Novipirellula artificiosorum: one gene and its partner. The protein of the gene in region 1 interacts with the protein of each later gene in a pairwise test. Links are inferred from orthologs where the notes say so. Each region holds a gene or a part of one and is shown in the gene's direction. Other genes may lie near its edges.

Region 1 (5,108 bases):
CGGGTCGTCCACGGTATCGTTGGTAAGCACGTTGGAGCAGATCGAGATGGAAGACCTGAGGCGTCAAGGCGACCCAAAGTTCACGCCGGTCGACGGTGAGAGAGTCGTCGCCCGCATTGATTTGGCGTTTGAGGGTTCCTGCAACAGGCGTTGCCAAGAGGGCGGCACCGGTTTGATAAGCTCGCTGAAAAACGGCTGACAAATCGGCGGCACGGACCAACGGCCGGGCGGCGTCGTGAATCGCGACCATTTCGATCGATTTGTCGCCGCTCACGCAGTCCAATCCCGCCAAGACGCTGTCGGTTCGCTGCTTGCCGCCGAGCACGCATTCGATACTCAACTGCTTGACCCACGGCGCGAATCGGTCTTCAAACGCGGTGCGGTCATGTTCGGAAACTGCCAGCACAATTCGGCCAATCTCCGGCTGATTTGCGAGCGTTCGAGCGGCATGAAACCAAATCGGCTCTCCGGCGAGCAACGCGAAAAGCTTGTTTTCGTGGCTTCCAAACCTTCGCCCGCTTCCCGCGGCAGGCAAAATCGCCGCAATACTGCTCTCCTTCGGTCGAGGCGGGGCATCGTCAATCATGGAGGGGCCGTCCTGCAGGGGGCGCCGTCCCGCAGGGGGGCAAGGAGACGCAGAAAACTGTCAAAAACTCGGTCAGTCGGCAATCGTAAAGTTCAGGGCAAGTGCGTACAATTGCCCTGACTTTTCAACCAACGCCACCCGCGGAGCCAACGGAACATGCCCGAACTGAAAACTACTGACGAAATGAGTGGATTGCGTCGTTCACCGGAAAACACGTGTTGTGGGTTTCGTCGTTACGGTGGCATGGCGTTGGTCTTGGTTGCCGTGGCCAGCACCTGTGCCGCCAGCTACTTTGCCGGTCGAGCCGCGACACCGACTCCGGTCGTTTTTCCACCGATCGATGCCACCGCAGCCGTCAACAGTGAAAATTACTCGATGGCAACGGGCGACGTCAGCGAAGATGCAGAAGGCCTGTTTGTGCTCGATCATAATTCAGGACTGCTGCAGTGTTCGGTGATTTATCCTCGTGCAGGACGGTTCATGGCAAGTTTCACGGCTCAAGTGGGTGAAGCGTTGGCAGTTGGCGGCAAAGGAGGCAACTACGTGATGTTGACCGGTCGGGCCGATTTTCCACGTTCAAGTAGTACGCCTGCTGCTCCCTCGGTGGTCTACGTACTTGACACCGCCACCGGCAATTATGCCTGCTACGGTATCCCGTTCAACAAGGTCTTCGTCAGTTCGAATCGTCCACAAGCGGGAGCACTTGTCTTGATTGCAACCGGATCCGCGAACCCGATCCTCGATCGAGACGCGATCCGTTAACGACCTTGAAATGACGATTTGTTTTTTCTTGTTTTGCCTCTTATGACCAATGGATTGAATGTGAGCCACGGACTTAATCAGGCTCAGGCGGAAGCTGTCGATACGTTGTCCGGTCCGATGTTGGTGCTCGCGGGTGCGGGTACCGGCAAGACCCGGGTGGTTACGTTTCGGATTGCCAACCTGATTCGCAATGGCACGCCTCCGGATCGCATTTTGGCGATGACGTTTACCAATAAGGCCGCCGGCGAAATGCAAGAGCGGATTGGTGAATTGATAGGGTCGAAAAAAAAGCGAAATCCGAAGCGTGGCGAGGCGGCGGAACCGAAGCCGACGATCAGCACGTTCCATTCGCTCTGCGTGCGGATTCTTCGTCAACATGCTCCCACCTTAGGATTCCCTAAGAAGTTCTCGATCTACGATCGTAGTGACCAAGAGTCGCTCGCGCGTGGGATCCTCCGTGAGCTTCGTTTACCGGGGACGGCCTTGAAACCGGGCGATATGCTCGCGATCATTGGCGGGTGGAAGAACCAATCGGTGTTGCCCGACGAAGCGGCCATGAGTGCTTCAACCGACAAAGAGCATTTTGCCGCATCGGGTTATCGCCGTTATCAAGATGCTCTGCGTGCGCGAGCCGCGATGGATTTCGATGATCTGCTGCTGCATACCGAAACGCTGTTTCGCGAACACCACGATGTGCGCGATGCGGTGGCGTCCTTGTACGATCATGTCCTGGTCGATGAATACCAAGATACCAATGGTAGCCAATATCGGATCACTCGTGATTTGACGTTCAAGCATCGTAATTTCTGTGTCGTCGGTGATGATGATCAATCCATTTATGCTTGGCGCGGCGCCGATGTGACACACATCCTGAGCTTCACCCAAGACTGGCCGGATGCAAAAGTGGTTTGTCTTGAAGACAACTACCGTAGCACCGGTGCGATTTTGTCGATGGCCAACACGTTGATTCAATACAACACCGAACGACACGATAAGGTGTTGATCCCCAGTCGGCCTGATGGCATGCGGCCGCGTATCTTGCAACACAAAGACGAAACGGTCGAAGCAAAGCTGGTCGTCTCAGAGATTACGGAACTGATCAACAAAAAGCACATTCAACCACGTGATATCGCCATTCTTTTCCGTACCAATGAGCAACCACGGTTATTCGAAACGGAACTGCGAAAAGCGAACGTGCCGTACGTGATGATGGGCAGCCAATCGTTCTTTGATCGCCGTGAAATCCGTGATCTTCTGGCATTTTTAAAATGGATCGATCAACCGGACGATGAGATTTCCTTGCTGCGGATCATCAACACGCCGGCGCGTGGCTTGAGCAACAAGACGGTGCAGTTGTTGGTCAAACGGGCGGTTGAGCGAGGGGTGCCGGTGTGGCAAGTGATGCAAAACAACGCTGCGATCGCCGATCTATCACCAAGTGCTCGACGTGGAATCGCGGAACTGGAATCACTGGCTCACGATGTCCGCGAGCGGGCCGAGCATGATTCGCTGACCGACGCGATACGGACGATGCTCGAACGGACCGCCTATGCCGACGAGATCGCACGGCTCTATGATCAACCCGAAGAACGTGATGCGAGAATGGCGTCGATCGGCGATTTGACCAATGCGATCGGCGCGTATCAAGACAACAGCAGCGACCCGAGCTTGACCGGGTTCCTTTCCGACATCGCGCTGTCGGGACGCGAGATGGGAAATGAAAAGGACAAGATGGCGGCAAAGAACTCGGTTTGGCTATTAACGCTGCATGCGGCTAAGGGTCTCGAATTCCCCTACGTCTATATGGTTGGGATGGAAGAAGGGATCCTGCCGCACAGTCGATCCCTGAAAAGCGGTCGCGATGAAGATATCGCCGAAGAACGCCGTCTCTGCTACGTCGGAATCACACGAGCCCAAGAGAACCTCACCCTCTCGATGGCACTGACGCGGCGGAAATGGGGGAAACCGCGACCAACGACGCCAAGCCCGTTCTTGTACGAGATCACTGGTAAGGCGGACAACCCAGCTCGGAACAGGAAAGCACGGAAGCGACGGCTGGCGTAATCCCCGGCCAGCTGAGCCGAATATCGCCACCGATCAATTTACACACCCACCGCTTGCCGCTGGTGCCCTGGGCAATCCGTTCGATGTGTGGGGTCACACGAAGGCTTAAGTCACTGAACATGCCGCGTAGCTTGGCGGGATCGATGTCGGCTAGTTCGGTTTGTGCCGCTATCAAATTGTCGTACATTCGGCTTGCCGTCTTGGCGATCGCCAACGCTCGCTCCTGACCATTGCCGCTCAGTGCATCGGTCTTTTCGGCTTCATCGGCCGCGATCACGTCTTTGAGCCTCCGAATTTCGGCTGTGACGATCGGAACCATATCGTCGTCAACGATTAACAACCGTTTTTCCATCCGTTGCAATTTGCCCTTCGCGTTTGCAATCGATCGATCGAGCTTGTTACCCGTTTTGCTCGCTTCCTGGTGTCGGCGCCCCATATCGATCAGGATGGCATCCATAACCGTACGCTGATTTGCCTCGAAAAATTCAGTTAACCGGCCAAGCACAGCGTCGATCACTTCACACTCATTGACCACGTATCGCGGGCAATCGGAAAGAGCCTCACCGTAGCCGCTGCAAACGTAGATTCTATTGCCACGATGGGTGGTCCCGTGGAAAGGGTGCCCACAGTGCTCGCAAGTGACCATACCCGTCAAAGCGAACACACTGCCCGTTTTCTCCGATGGGCTGCAGTGCTTCCGATTCGTTTTCATCTGGTCTTGCACGGCATTGAACAGATCAGCGGACACCAGAGCCTCATGATTATTCGGGATGATGTTCCACTGATCTCGCGGCAACGTGACCCGTTTTTTGTCGATGATCGATATTTTGTTGCTGGTGAATTCGCCAAGGTAAACGCGATTTTTTAGGGTGTTCCGCAAGCCACCACGGGACCGCCTACCGTAGCCACGACCATCGAGCCAGTCGATCAAATCGGTCAAGCTTTCACCCCCCGCATATCGCTCAAACAGTGTTCTAAGAATCTCGGCGGTCTCGGGGTCCGGTGTCAGCTTGCCACCCGAGTCAACCGCGTAGCCAAATGGTATTTTGCCCCCCGTGGTCTTCCCTTTTAAGCCTGCATTCCGCCGACCCCGCTTCACGTTTTTTGACAGGTCACGGAGAAACTGAGCCTTGCCCATTTGGCGAGCCATCACACCCAGCTGATCGGATAGCTCGCCCCACTCAAGAATGCCATCGTTGCAAGTGTGAACGAAAACACCAGCGGTTCGTAACGTCTTCATATACGCTGCAGAATCGATCAAATCGCCACGCGATAATCTGTCCTGGTTCCAACAAAGCACACCCTCGAAACGGCTCAGAACCGAATCGGTGAGCAGCTGTTGATACCCTGGCCGGTCTTCGCAATCCCCACTGAGCCCGATGTCGGAATACTCGGTGACGATGTCGTATCCCTCTCGCTCAGCAAGCTTAGCGATCTCGGCTCTTTGCTGTTCGGGTGAGGTTTCGGATTGCTTGTCCGATGAGCAGCGGATGTATGCCGCTACTCGTCGTCGTCGTTTCGCCATCGTAGATACTCACTTTCTCGTTAGTGGTCTCAACTCTCGAAAAACGTAAAATGGGGCAACAGTCGAGAAACTGCTTTCGGTAGCGAGCCTAGCCCCACCACATCTTACCATTCACAAGCAGTTTCACAAAATGTCACCCCAACCAGACGATCCAACTCCCGAAGAGATCGA
Region 2 (2,963 bases), on another replicon or contig:
GAAGGGCTGTCTCGAGAATTGACGGGGCGAATGGCCAGCGGATTGGTTTGTCCGATGCACTCACTTGATAAGGCCACACGGCTAACGGTGCTTCAACGTTTGATCGACCAACGATGCGATCTCGAGTGGCCCCATGCGATCGTTTCCGAGATCAATTCGCAACTCGCTGGCGATGGTCGGGTGCTTAGCGGCGTGGTGAACTTGGTTGCGACGCTACAGAAAATGTTTGGCCGGATGGCAACGATGGACGAGATTCGGCAATTTGGTGGCGAGCTGCTACGCACCGCTCAGCCGACCGTGACACTTTCGTCGATCGAGCAGGTTGTCTGTGAAGCGTTCCGATTGCCGGCCGATGATTTGCGCAGTGCATCGCAAGCTCGAGCGATTTGCGAACCGCGTATGCTGGCGATGTATTTGTCGCGACAAATGACGTCGTCCGCCTATGCCCAGATCGCCAGCCATTTCGGGGGGCGATCGCACTCTACCGCGATCGCTGCGGAGCGGAATGTCAAGAAATGGCTCGCTGCGGGAAAAACGATTGGCCGGGGGCCTGGGGCGATGTCGGCACGCGAAGCGATCGAGCGTCTTGAAACGCTGTTGAGAACAGGGTAATTCGAGCGTTTCTAACTTGACAGCCGATCTCGTCTCGATCAAATGAGGGCAGAGGAAATCGATACCGTCCGATTGCCTCTTCTTTTCCAAGAACACGATTTTTTCCAAGAACACCATGGACCGGAACTATGTTCGCAGCCGACCGTCCCTATCCCAATAACGGAAAAAAGAAGCGTGAAGCGAGTGCAAGTGAGATCTTGCAGCGGCAACCGCCTTACGATCTTGAGGCCGAGATGGGGGTGCTCGGCAGCATCCTGCTGATGCCGATCGTGTGTGATGACATCGCTTCGTTGAAAGCAGACGATTTTTACGACGAGGCGAATCAAAAGATCTACGAACATTTGCGTGAAATGCACGATCTCGGTGAAAAGATCGACATCACGCTATTGGTTTCCCGTTTGCGAACCAAAGGTGACTTCGAAAAGGTCGGTGGTGCGGCCTACTTAGCCAAGTTGTCTGGCGCGGTGCCCAACGCCGCCCATGCGGTCTACTACGGGAACGTCGTCTCCGAAAAAGCGGTCTACCGAAAATTGATTGAAGCGAGTACGGAGATTTTGCGCGATTCGTACGATCAAGCCAGCGATGCGAGAGAGTTGTGTGCACAGGCCGAGCAGAAAGTCTTCGCGATCATGGACGGCCGCTCCGGCAATGCGGTCAGCAGTTTGACCGATGTGCTGCATGCGGCAATGGACCGCATGGAAGCACGGATGAGCGGTGATCATGTCGATGGTGGTTGTGAAACCGGTTTCACCGACTTCGATGCCATGACCGGTGGACTACACAACGGTGAACTGATCATTTTAGCGGCTCGCCCCTCGATGGGGAAAACCGCGTTAGCGATGAACATTGGCGAAGAGGTTGCGATTGAAGCGCGGTCGCCCGTGTTATTTGTCTCGCTGGAAATGTCTGGAATCGAGTTGGCCGACCGCATGCTTTGTTCGCTTGCACGGGTCAACGGTCATCGCTTGCGGAATGGCACGATTTCATCGGATGACCGCGAGCGATTGATTCGCAAAGCCAATGAAATTAGCGAAGCGCCGTTGTTTGTGGACGACTCCCCAAGTCGTACGGTCAGCGAAATTGCCGCGGGTGCGCGGCGAATCAAACGCCGTTTGGGGTCGCTGGGCTTGATTGTGATTGACTATTTGCAACTAATTGAACCCGATAATTCGCGTGACCCGCGGCAAGAGCAGGTTGCGAAAATCGCACGAAGGTTGAAGGGCGTTTCCCGAGAGCTGAATGTGCCGTTGTTGTGCTTGTCCCAATTGAATCGTCAGGCGGAAGACAGCAAGGATCACCGACCGCGTTTGAGCCATCTGCGTGAATCGGGCGCCATCGAGCAGGATGCGGATGTTGTGATGTTTGTGCATCGCGAAGAGTACTATCACCGTGGTGAGGAGAAGGCTCAATACGCGGGGCAAGCCGAGATCATTATCGCCAAACAGCGTAATGGTCCGATCGGCGATGTTGCGTTGACCTGGGAAGGTGACTTCACGCAATTCAGCGACCGAGCCCCGGACCGCCACAGTGAGTTCGACGACTATGCCGAGTTCAACAGCCCGGCCGGGTTCTAGGTTGCGAAAGACGCCGGCCTAAAAATCATCGTCCTCCTGATCGTCCTCCTCATCAAGATCCTCACGATCCGGATGCATCGGATCATTCAAATCGAAGAATAGATCGGCCAGCCCCAACGGCACGGCATCCCCGCCAAGCGTCCGGCGACGACGCTGTGCCAAGGATTCGAGATCGATTGCGTCTTCACCCAAACATTTCTCAAGGGCTTCCTGCCACGCTTCGTCCGAATTGACCGGATGCGCAGGATCTTGGATCATTCGCTTGATGGCGAACCGCAGCAGGTTGATACCGTCGCGTGGTGAAAAATCGAGTTTCAGTTCATGGGAATGCTGCAGAAACTCAACCGTCATCGCTAACATCTCCGCTTTCGCGAACGGCAAATGGTATTGCAGAATCGCCATCTCATCTTGTTTGCTCGGAAATCCGACCGGCAACGTCGGTTGCAGCCGACTCATGATGTAATCAGGAATCTCGAACGTGGATTCATCTTGGTTCATTGTCACCGCCGAGCGAAACTCACTCGCCGCGGGGATCGTGATCCCCGCAACAATCGATTCGATGTAGCGACGACCGTCCAGCAGCGGGGCGAGCGATGCCCACGACTTTTCGTTCATCCGGTTGCCTTCGTCCAAGATGCACACACCGCCGACCAACATCGCGGTGACCAAGGGCGAAGCGTGATACGAGATCTGGCCGCCCTGGCTGAGTACCGGAGTGATCAACAGGTCTTCGGGGCGCGTGTCGGCCGTACACTGGTAGATGAAGAGCGGACGTTT

What was found. Proteins that work in one complex are often made in the same cells at the same time.
Region 2: the proteins of Poly41_RS16090 (region 1) and dnaB interact in binary tests that used the Escherichia coli proteins (3 or more experiments, as listed by UniProt). The link is inferred for Novipirellula artificiosorum from one-to-one orthologs.

What each region holds. Positions count from the first base shown.
Region 1 is NZ_SJPV01000005.1:357,279-362,386, reverse strand. The notes cover bases 968-3,901. They hold Poly41_RS16090 (ATP-dependent helicase), read left to right. Parts: upstream 968-1,390; coding sequence 1,391-3,412; downstream 3,413-3,901. Other genes in these bases: Poly41_RS16085 (recombinase family protein), read right to left, coding at 3,351-3,901; Poly41_RS16095 (hypothetical protein), read left to right, coding at 968-1,348. In the rest of the region: ispD (2-C-methyl-D-erythritol 4-phosphate cytidylyltransferase), read right to left, coding at 1-586; more of Poly41_RS16095, read left to right, coding at 743-967; more of Poly41_RS16085, read right to left, coding at 3,902-4,937. UniProt on the Escherichia coli protein: Rep helicase is a single-stranded (ss)DNA-dependent ATPase involved in DNA replication; it can initiate unwinding at a nick in the DNA. It binds to ssDNA and acts in a progressive fashion along the DNA in the 3' to 5' direction.
Region 2 is NZ_SJPV01000002.1:174,324-177,286, forward strand. It holds dnaB (replicative DNA helicase), read left to right. Parts: upstream 1-740; coding sequence 741-2,186; downstream 2,187-2,963. Other genes in the region: Poly41_RS06475 (DnaA/Hda family protein), read left to right, coding at 1-612; Poly41_RS06485 (AAA family ATPase), read right to left, coding at 2,205-2,963. UniProt on the Escherichia coli protein: The main replicative DNA helicase, it participates in initiation and elongation during chromosome replication. Travels ahead of the DNA replisome, separating dsDNA into templates for DNA synthesis.